2 regions of the Kitasatospora sp. NPDC029312 genome follow, and region 1 is predicted to be linked to the other one. Evidence: riboswitches for the same ligand, from Rfam matches in the RefSeq annotation. Region 1 holds a riboswitch; the other holds the start of a gene.
What was found. Region 1 has a riboswitch for thiamine pyrophosphate ahead of ACZ4WV_RS29000 (purine-cytosine permease family protein). Riboswitches for the same ligand answer to the same signal wherever they lie in the genome.

Region 2: it holds a riboswitch for thiamine pyrophosphate, as region 1 does, so the genes downstream of both, thiO (glycine oxidase ThiO) here and ACZ4WV_RS29000 (purine-cytosine permease family protein) in region 1, are expected to answer to the same signal.

Annotation. Positions count from the first base shown of each region.
Region 1 covers NZ_JBVHXY010000045.1:39,915-44,100, reverse strand. The annotation lists gene ACZ4WV_RS29005 (S1C family serine protease) at 1-1,512, opposite strand, end outside; TPP riboswitch at 1,896-2,042, shown strand; gene ACZ4WV_RS29000 (purine-cytosine permease family protein) at 2,161-3,459, shown strand; gene ACZ4WV_RS28995 (glycerophosphodiester phosphodiesterase) at 3,539-4,186, shown strand, end outside.
Region 2 covers NZ_JBVHXY010000048.1:47,589-51,774, forward strand. The annotation lists gene ACZ4WV_RS29955 (thiazole synthase) at 1-795, opposite strand, end outside; gene thiS (sulfur carrier protein ThiS) at 800-1,009, opposite strand; gene thiO (glycine oxidase ThiO) at 1,006-2,181, opposite strand; TPP riboswitch at 2,185-2,297, opposite strand; gene ACZ4WV_RS29970 (NAD(P)/FAD-dependent oxidoreductase) at 2,415-3,620, shown strand; gene ACZ4WV_RS29975 (Rv2175c family DNA-binding protein) at 3,663-4,028, shown strand; gene thiE (thiamine phosphate synthase) at 4,028-4,186, shown strand, end outside.

The sequences.
Region 1 (4,186 bases):
CTTCAGGCCGGCCTTGTCGGCCGCGCCGCCGGGGGTGACGGCCGGCTGACCCTGGATGTCACGGGTCTGGATCTGCGCGCCGTCGCCCTTGTAGTCGTCGTTGCGCAGCACGTCGAGCTTGGCGTAGACCGGCTTGCCGGTCTTGATCAGGGTGTCCGCGACCCACTTCGCCTGGTTGATCGGGATGGCGAAGCCCAGGCCGATGCTGCCGGCCCGGCCGTTGGCGGAGGCGTTGGACTGGATCGCCGAGTTGATGCCGATCACCGCGCCGCTGGAGTCGAGCAGCGGGCCGCCGGAGTTGCCGGGGTTGATCGAGGCGTCGGTCTGCAGGGCGTTCATGTAGGAGGCCTGCGAGCCGGTCTCGTCGCCCGAGGCGACCGGGCGGTCCTTGGCGCTGACGATGCCGCTGGTGACGGTGGACTCCAGGCCGTACGGCGCGCCGATCGCGATCGTGGCGTCGCCGACGTTGACCTTGTCGGAGTCGGCCAGCGCCAGGGGCGCAAGCTTGTCCTTCGGCGGGTTGTCGATCTTGACCACGGCGACGTCGTAGCCCTCGGCGTGGCCCAGCACCGAGGCGTTGTAGGACGTGCCGTCGGCGAACTTGACGGTCAGTTTGCCGCCGCCCAGGGTCGGCGCGACCACGTGGTTGTTGGTGAGGATGTGGCCCTCGGTGTCGAAGACGAAGCCGGTACCGGTGCCCGATTCGGTGCTGCCCTGCGCCTTGATGGTGACGACGCTGGGCAGTGCCTTCTGCGCGATGGAGGCGATCGACCCGGGGGCGGGCTCGTTCTTCTGGGTGTTGCCGGCCTGGACCGTGGTGCTGCGGTGGTCGTTCACCGAGCTGCTGCTGTCGTTGCGGTCGGTGGCGACCACGCCGATCGCGCCGCCGGCCACGCCGGCGACCAGTGCCACGGCCGCGAGCAGGGCCACCAGGCCGCCGCGCTTCTTGCGCGGGCCGCCGGGGCCGTTCGGGCCGCCGGGGTAGTCGGCCGGGTAACCGAGCGGGCCGCCGGGGCCGTTCGGGCCGCCGGGGTAGCCCGCGCCGCCGGCGGTGGCGTCGTGGGCGGCGCCCCAGCCGCCGAGCGGCTGGCCGGCGCCGAACGGGTGCTGGGCGTGCTGGCCGTGCTGTCCGTGCTGGGCGGACGCACCGGCGGGCCCGGCGCCGTACGGCTCCTGCGCGCCGGCGGCGGGCACGCCGTGGGACGGGGTCGCGTACGGGTTGGCGGCCGGCGGCAGGGCCGGAGCGGCCGGGGTCACGGCCGCCGGGGCCGCGGGCGCGGCGTGCGGCGCGGGCGGCAGGACCGGCGGCGGGGCGTCGATGTAGCCGGTGGCCGGGTCGGCGGCGGGCTCCTCGGCGGCGGCCGCCGCCGGGGCCTCGGGCGCGGGGACCTTGCCGAAGGCCACGGTGGGCCGGTGACCGCCCTCGGCCGGGGCGCCCTCGGCGGCAGCGGCGGCCTCGGCGGCGGCCGGCGCGGGTCCGGCCTCCGGCGCCGGGACCCGGCTGAACGCCATGGTCGGCTTGTGGCCTCCCTGAGCGGTGCCTTCGGGAGCGGCTCCTGCCGCCTCCTGGGGACCCGCGGGCTGCTCCCCCTGCGGCCCGGTGGGCCCAACCTCGCGCTCGGTGCTCACGGACGACCTCCATAGCTGACAGAACCAAGGACCATAGTTTTTCGCACCACCGATTCGATTGCCGTAAGGACCCCTCTGAAGAACTCATAAGAATCCTTAGCCGGTACCGACGACAGCCCCGGAAACCCGTGCCGACGCCAGCCCCGACGAGGGCGCCGGCAGCGACGGTCGAGGGGCTCCCCTCCCCCCGTCCGGGCGTTCCGCGATGCGGACGGCACAGCCCGTGGCCTTGGCGTTCGCACCCGTGCCGGTTAGCCTGTCGCTCATAACTGACACGCGGGAGCTTGGACCGACCAGGCTGAGAGTGCGCATGTCGACCGTACGCCAAGCCACACCGGCGGACCGTCGAGGGGGCGCTGACCGCCGGAACCTGTCCGGGTAATGCCGGCGTAGGGAGTATCGGCCATGCCGCCTGCTTCGTCATCCTCTTCGTCGAACGCGTCCGCGTCCAAGGATTTCCTTGATCGTCCCGACGGCGGGAGCGCCGACCCGACCGGCCCCGCGGCCGCCGAACGGGTCGAGGCACCGCTGGTGCTGGACACCGAGCCGCCGCGCACCCTGCGCTTCCGGGACCACTTCGCGCTCTGGATGAACCTGGGCGTCAGCCTGATCGGCTTCTCCACCGCCGCCACCGTGCTCGGCGAGAAGGGCAGCGAGCTGTCGCTGGCCGCCGCGGTGACCGCGATCGTGACCGGTACGGCCGTCGGCACCGCGATGCTCGGCGTCGCCGCCCTGATCGGCGCCCGGACCGGTGCCCCCGCGATGGCCAACCTGCGCGGACTGTTCGGCACCCGGCTGTCCTACCTGCCGACCGTGCTGAACATCGTCCAGTGCGTCGGCTGGGGCGTGTTCGAGCTGCTGACCATCTCGGCGGGCGCGCAGACCGTCGCCCACACCAGCGGCTACCGCTGGCTGTTCGTGCTCCTCGCGGGCGCGCTGACCACCGCGCTGACGATCTGGCCGCTGGGCGCGATCGCGGTGCTGCGCCGCTTCGTCGCCGGGGCGGTCGCGGTCGCGATGGTGTACTTCACCGTCCAGCTGGGCCGTCAGGGCGTGCCGGACCCGGGCGCGGGCAACTGGCACGGCTTCCTGGGCGCCACCGACGCGATGATCGCGGTGTCGATCTCCTTCGTGCCGATGGCCGCCGACTACACCCGGCACTCGCGCACCGCGCGGTCGGCCTTCTGGGGCAGCTTCTCCGGCTACACCGTCGCCCAGGTCTGGTGCTACGTGCTCGGCCTGATGGCGCTGCTGCAGTCCGACGGCGACCCGAGCCGGATGTTCGACTCCTTCCTCGGCGTCTGGGCCGGCTGGCTGTTCCTGCTGGTGCTGGTGCTGCGCGAGACCGACCAGTCCTTCGCCAACGTGTACTCGACCGCGATGTCGCTGCAGAACCTGCTGCCGCGGGTGGACCGCCGGGTGCTGAGCGGCGGGATCGGCGTGCTGACCACCGTGCTGGCGCTGCGGATCGACAAGTTCACCGACACCTACAGCAACTTCCTCGGCCTGATCGGCTCGGTGTTCGTCCCCCTGCTGGCGGTGCTGGCGGTGGACTACTTCCTCGGCGCCGGCCGGCACGGCTGGAACCTCTCCGAGACGGCGCCGTCCCGCTGGCTGATGCTGCTGCCGTGGGTCCTGGGCTTCGCGGTCTACCAGTTCATCGCGCCGACCGCCGTCGCCGACTGGTGGACGGACTTCTGGACCTCGGCGCAGCGGGCGCTGCACTTCACCCCGCAGGAGTGGACCTCCGCCTCGCTGTTCGCCTTCCTGGTGCCGGCCCTGGCCACCTGGGCACTCACCCCGCTGGCCCGGCGCGCCGCGCGGAGCTGAGGCACCGGAGGCGGAGCCGGCCCCGTGGGTTGGGGCCGTCTTCGCCTCCGCTTCACCTCCGCCGCCTATCGTTGGGGCCGTGACCAGCCCAGACCTGTCCTCGGCCGAGGTGCGCACCGAGCCCTCCGTCCAGGTGATCGCCCACCGCGGTTCCTCCCACTCCCTGCCCGAGCACACCCTCGCGGCCTACCGGCGCGCGCTCGACGAGGGCGCGGACGCCGTCGAGTGCGACGTCCGGGTGACGGCCGACGGCGAGCTGGTCTGCGTGCACGACCGCCGGATCGGCCGGGTGTCGAACGGCCAGGGCACCGTCTCCGCGATGACGCTCGCCCAGCTGGAGGCGTACGACTTCGGCGCGTGGAAGACCGGCCGCCCCAGCACCGACCCCGAGCTGCGCAGCGTGCTGCGGCTGGAGCGCCTGCTGGAGCTGGTGGTGGACTGCGGGCGCCCGGTGGACCTGGCGATCGAGACCAAGCACCCGGTGCGCTTCCGCGGCCGGGTCGAGGCCGAACTGCTGCGGATGCTGGAGCGGTTCAAGATCGGCGCGTTCCGGGAGGGCGACCGCCCGTCCGCCCGGATCATGAGCTTCTCCTCGATCGCGCTGAACCGGGTGGCCGCGAGCGCGCCGGAGTACCAGCGGGTGTTCCTGTTCGAACGGATGCTGCCGCTACTGGGTCAACTGCGGCCGGGCAGGCCGCTGCCGGGCGGGGCCCGGATCGCCGGCCCG
Region 2 (4,186 bases), on a different contig from region 1:
GAAGGCCGGATGCTCGCGGCTGTCCAGGACGGCGCGGCCGGCCATCGCGGAGGAGGCCTCGGCGTGGAAGCGGCGCGGGATGCGGCCGGCCCGGTGGGCGAGCCGGCCGGCCTCGGCGGCGTGCCGCATCGCCTCGGCCATCAGCACCGGGTCCTGAGCGCGCGTCACCGCCGAGGCGAGCATCACCGCCGCGCAGCCCAGCTCCATCGCCAGCGCGACGTCGGAGGCGGTGCCGGCGCCCGCGTCCAGGACCACCGGGACGCCCGCGCTCTCCACGATCAGCTGGAAGTTGTGCGGATTGCGGATGCCCAGTCCGGAGCCGATCGGCGAGCCCAGCGGCATGATCGCCGCGCAGCCGACGTCCTCCAGCTTGCGGGCCAGCACGGGGTCGTCGTTGGTGTACGGCAGCACGGTGAAGCCGTCGTCGACGAGGGTCTCGGCGGCGTCCAGCAGCTCGATCGGGTCGGGCAGCAGGGTGCGCTCGTCGGCGATCACCTCCAGCTTCACCCAGTCCGTGCCGAGCGCCTCACGGGCCAGTCGGGCGGTCAGCACGGCCTCGCCGGCGGTGTAGCAGCCGGCCGTGTTGGGCAGCACCCGGATGCCGTTGCGGGTGAGCACGTCCAGGACGGAGCCCTGGGTGGTGGCGTCCACCCGGCGCATGGCCACCGTGGTCAGCTCGGTGCCGGAGGCGAGCAGGGCGCGCTCCAGGACCTCCAGGCTGGGTGCCCCGCCGGTGCCCATGATCAGCCGGGAGGAGAAGGCCGTCCCGGCGATGGTGAGAAGGTCGTCGGCCATGGTGTCAGCCTCCCTGGACGGCGGTGAGGATCTCGACCCGGTCGCCGCTGTTCAGCGGCGTCTCGGACCACGAACCGCGAGGCACCACGGCCTCGTTGAGCGCGGCGGCGACACCGGTGTTGGCCTTGCTGACGGTGGCCACCACCTCGGCGAGGGTCGTGGCGGCGGGCAGCCGGCGCGGTTCGCCGTTGACGGTCAGGGCGATCTCGGTCATGCGGAGGCCTTCGAGGTGGAGTGGTCGGGGGAGAACCGGGTGGGCGTGAACGGCCGTGCGAGCTCGGGGACTTCGCCGGTCGTCAGGTACTCGGCGACCAGGTCGGCGGTCACCGGGGTGAGCAGCACGCCGTTGCGGTAGTGGCCGGTGGCGGCGGCCAGTCCGGGCAGTGCGGTCGGGCCGAGCAGCGGGGCGTTGTCCGGCGAGCCGGGGCGCAGCCCGGCGGAGCTCTCCGCGAGCGGGAGTTCGGTGATGCCCGGGACCAACTCGTGGGCATCGCGCAGGAGTTCGTACACGCCGCCGGCGGTGACGGTGGTGTCGTAGCCCTGCTCCTCGGTGGTCGCGCCGACGACCAGCTCGCCGTCCTCGCGCGGCACCAGGTACAGGTGCTGTCCGCGCACCACCGCGCGGACGTTGCGGGACAGGAACGGCCGGTAGGCCTCGGGGACGCGCAGCCGCAGCACCTGCCCCTTGACGGGGCGGATCGCGGGCAGCACGCCCTCCGGCAGGCCGGGCAGCCGGTGGCTGTGCGGGCCGGCGGCGAGCACGACCTGGTCGGCGGTCACGGTCTCCCGCGTGCTGAGCCGGGCGCCGAGCGCGCGGCCGCCCTCGACCAGCAGCTCGACCGCCTCGGCCCGGTGGATCCCGACGCCCGCGCGCTCGCAGGCGCGGACCAGCGCCCGGAGCAGCCGGCGCGGATCCACCTGGTGGTCGTCCGCGACGTGCAGGCCGCCGCGCACACCGGGGGCGAGCATCGGCTCCAGCCTGCGGGCCTCCCGGCCGGTCAGCCAGCTCGAGTCCAGGCCCAGCCGCTGGTGGAAGGCGTGCAGGTCGCGCAGTTCCTCGCGGTCGTCGGAGTCCAGCGCGACGGCGATCGTGCCGCAGCGGCGGTAGCCGGTGTCCGCACCGCCGCTCGCCTCGGTGAGTTCGGCGGCGAACGCCGCGTACCGCTCGTTGGAGGCCATGCCGAGGCGCAGCAGCGGCTCCTCGCCGTACTGCAGCTCGGTGACCGGGGCGAGCATCCCGGCCGCGACCCCGGCCGCCCCGCCGCCGGGGGAGGGGTCGACCACGATCACGTTCCGCGACCCGCGCTGCGCGGCGCGCCACGCGACGGCGAGGCCGATGACGCCCCCGCCGATCACCAGCACGTCGGCGCGGGCACCTGATGGCAAGCGTGACAAGGCTGCTCTTCTCCCTTCGCCGGTATGACCCGGATCAGGTTCGGACGGTCGCGGGCCGTGCCAGCCCGCCTCTCAGCCCGGTACGCCGGGCTCCCGTGTGGTGCCCCCACCTTAACGCCGGGAGTCGGCCCGGCCGAAGGCCCGTGCGAGGGGTGGGACGGGTGAGGCGGGCGGGCCGGCCGAGGGGTGGACGGGCGCCGGACGCCCCGGCGGCGCTGAGTACAGTGACGGGCGTGGCAGAGCTGAGCGCAACGGATCGGGTGGTCGTCGTCGGAGCCGGGCTGGCCGGGGCGCAGTGCGCCCTGAAGCTGCGGCGGGGCGGCTGGCGGGGGCGGATCACGCTGGTCGGCGAGGAGCCGCACGCGCCGTACGACCGGCCGCCGCTCTCCAAGGACGTGCTGCTCGGCAAGGCCGACGCCACCACCCTGGACATCGACTACGGGCAGCTCGGCGTCGAGCTGCTCCTCGGCCGTCGCGCCACCGGCCTGGCCGCGGGCGTGCTGCACACCGACGGCGGCGACCTCCCGTACGACTCGCTGGTGATCGCCACCGGCGCCACCCCGCGCGCCCTGCCCGGCGCCGAGCGCGCGCACCTGCTGCACACCCTGGACGACGCCCTGGCGCTGCGCGCGCTGCTGCGCCCCGGGCTGCGGCTGGTGCTGGTCGGCGCGGGCTGGATCGGCGCCGAGGTGTCCACCGCCGCGCGGCAGGCCGGCTGCGAGGTGACCGTGGTGGAGGCCGGCCCGGCGCCGCTGCCGGGCGCGCTGCCGACCGCCGTCGGCTCGGCGATGGCCGCCTGGTACGCCGAGGCCGGGGTCGAGCTGCGCTGCGGGATCGGGGTGGCCGCCGTCGAGGAGGGGGCGGTGCTGCTGGCGGACGGCTCGCACCTGCCGGCCGACGAGGTGGTGGTCGGCGTCGGCGCCCGGCCCGCGACCGGCTGGCTGGCCGGCTCGGGCGTCGAGCTGGACGCGGCGGGCTCGGTGGTGGTCGACGGGCGGCTGCGCACCGGCCTGCCCGGGGTCTTCGCGGCCGGGGACTGCGTCAGTTACCCGTCGGCCCGCTCCGGCGCCCGGCTGGCCGTCCAGCACTGGGACCACGCGCTGCAGTCCGGCGAGGCCGCGGCCGCCGCGGTGCTCGGGGCGGACGCTCCGTACGACCCGGTGCCGTACTTCTGGTCCGAGCAGTTCGGGCGGATGGTCCAGTACGCCGGCCGGCACGCCGAGGACGACGAGCTGCTGTGGCGCGGCAGCCCGCAGGACGCCGGCTGGTCGGTGCTCTGGCTGCGCGACGGGGTGCCGAGCGCGCTGCTGGCCGTGGACCGGCCGCGCGACCTGACCCAGGGCCGGAAGCTGATCGAGCGCGGTCCGGTGCTGGACCGGGCCCTCGCCGCGGACCCCTCGGTGCCGCTGAAGTCGGCCGTCGCGGAGTAGCGGCTGGTGCGCGGGGGGCTGCGGAGGTGGCAGTCTGGTGGCGTGAGTGAGATCGAAAGCAAGATTGAAGCCCTGATCCCCGAGTGGATGTACCTGCCCGACATCTCGGAGCAGTGGGGAGTGCGGGTCACCGAGGTGCGTGACCTGGTCCGCAACGGCGGGCTGATCGCCGTCCGACGAGGCCCGAACAAGTCGCTGCAGGTCCCGGCGGCCTTCATCGACGGCCAGGGGCTGGTCAAGCACCTGTCCGGCACCCTGACCGTCCTGCGGGACTGCGGGTTCAGCGACATGGAGATCCTGGAGTGGCTCTTCACCGAGGACCCGTCGCTGCCCGGCAGCCCGATCCAGGCGCTGCGCGAGAACCGCGGCACCGAGGTCAAGCGCCGCGCCCAGGCGATGCTGATCTGATGGCGGCGGACACGCTGCGCGACCGCCTTGCCGACGCCCGGCTCTACCTGTGCACGGACGCGCGCCGTGAGCAGGGCGACCTCGCCGAGTTCCTGGACGCGGCGCTGGCCGGCGGAGTGGACATCGTCCAGCTCCGCGACAAGGGGCTGGAGGCGAAG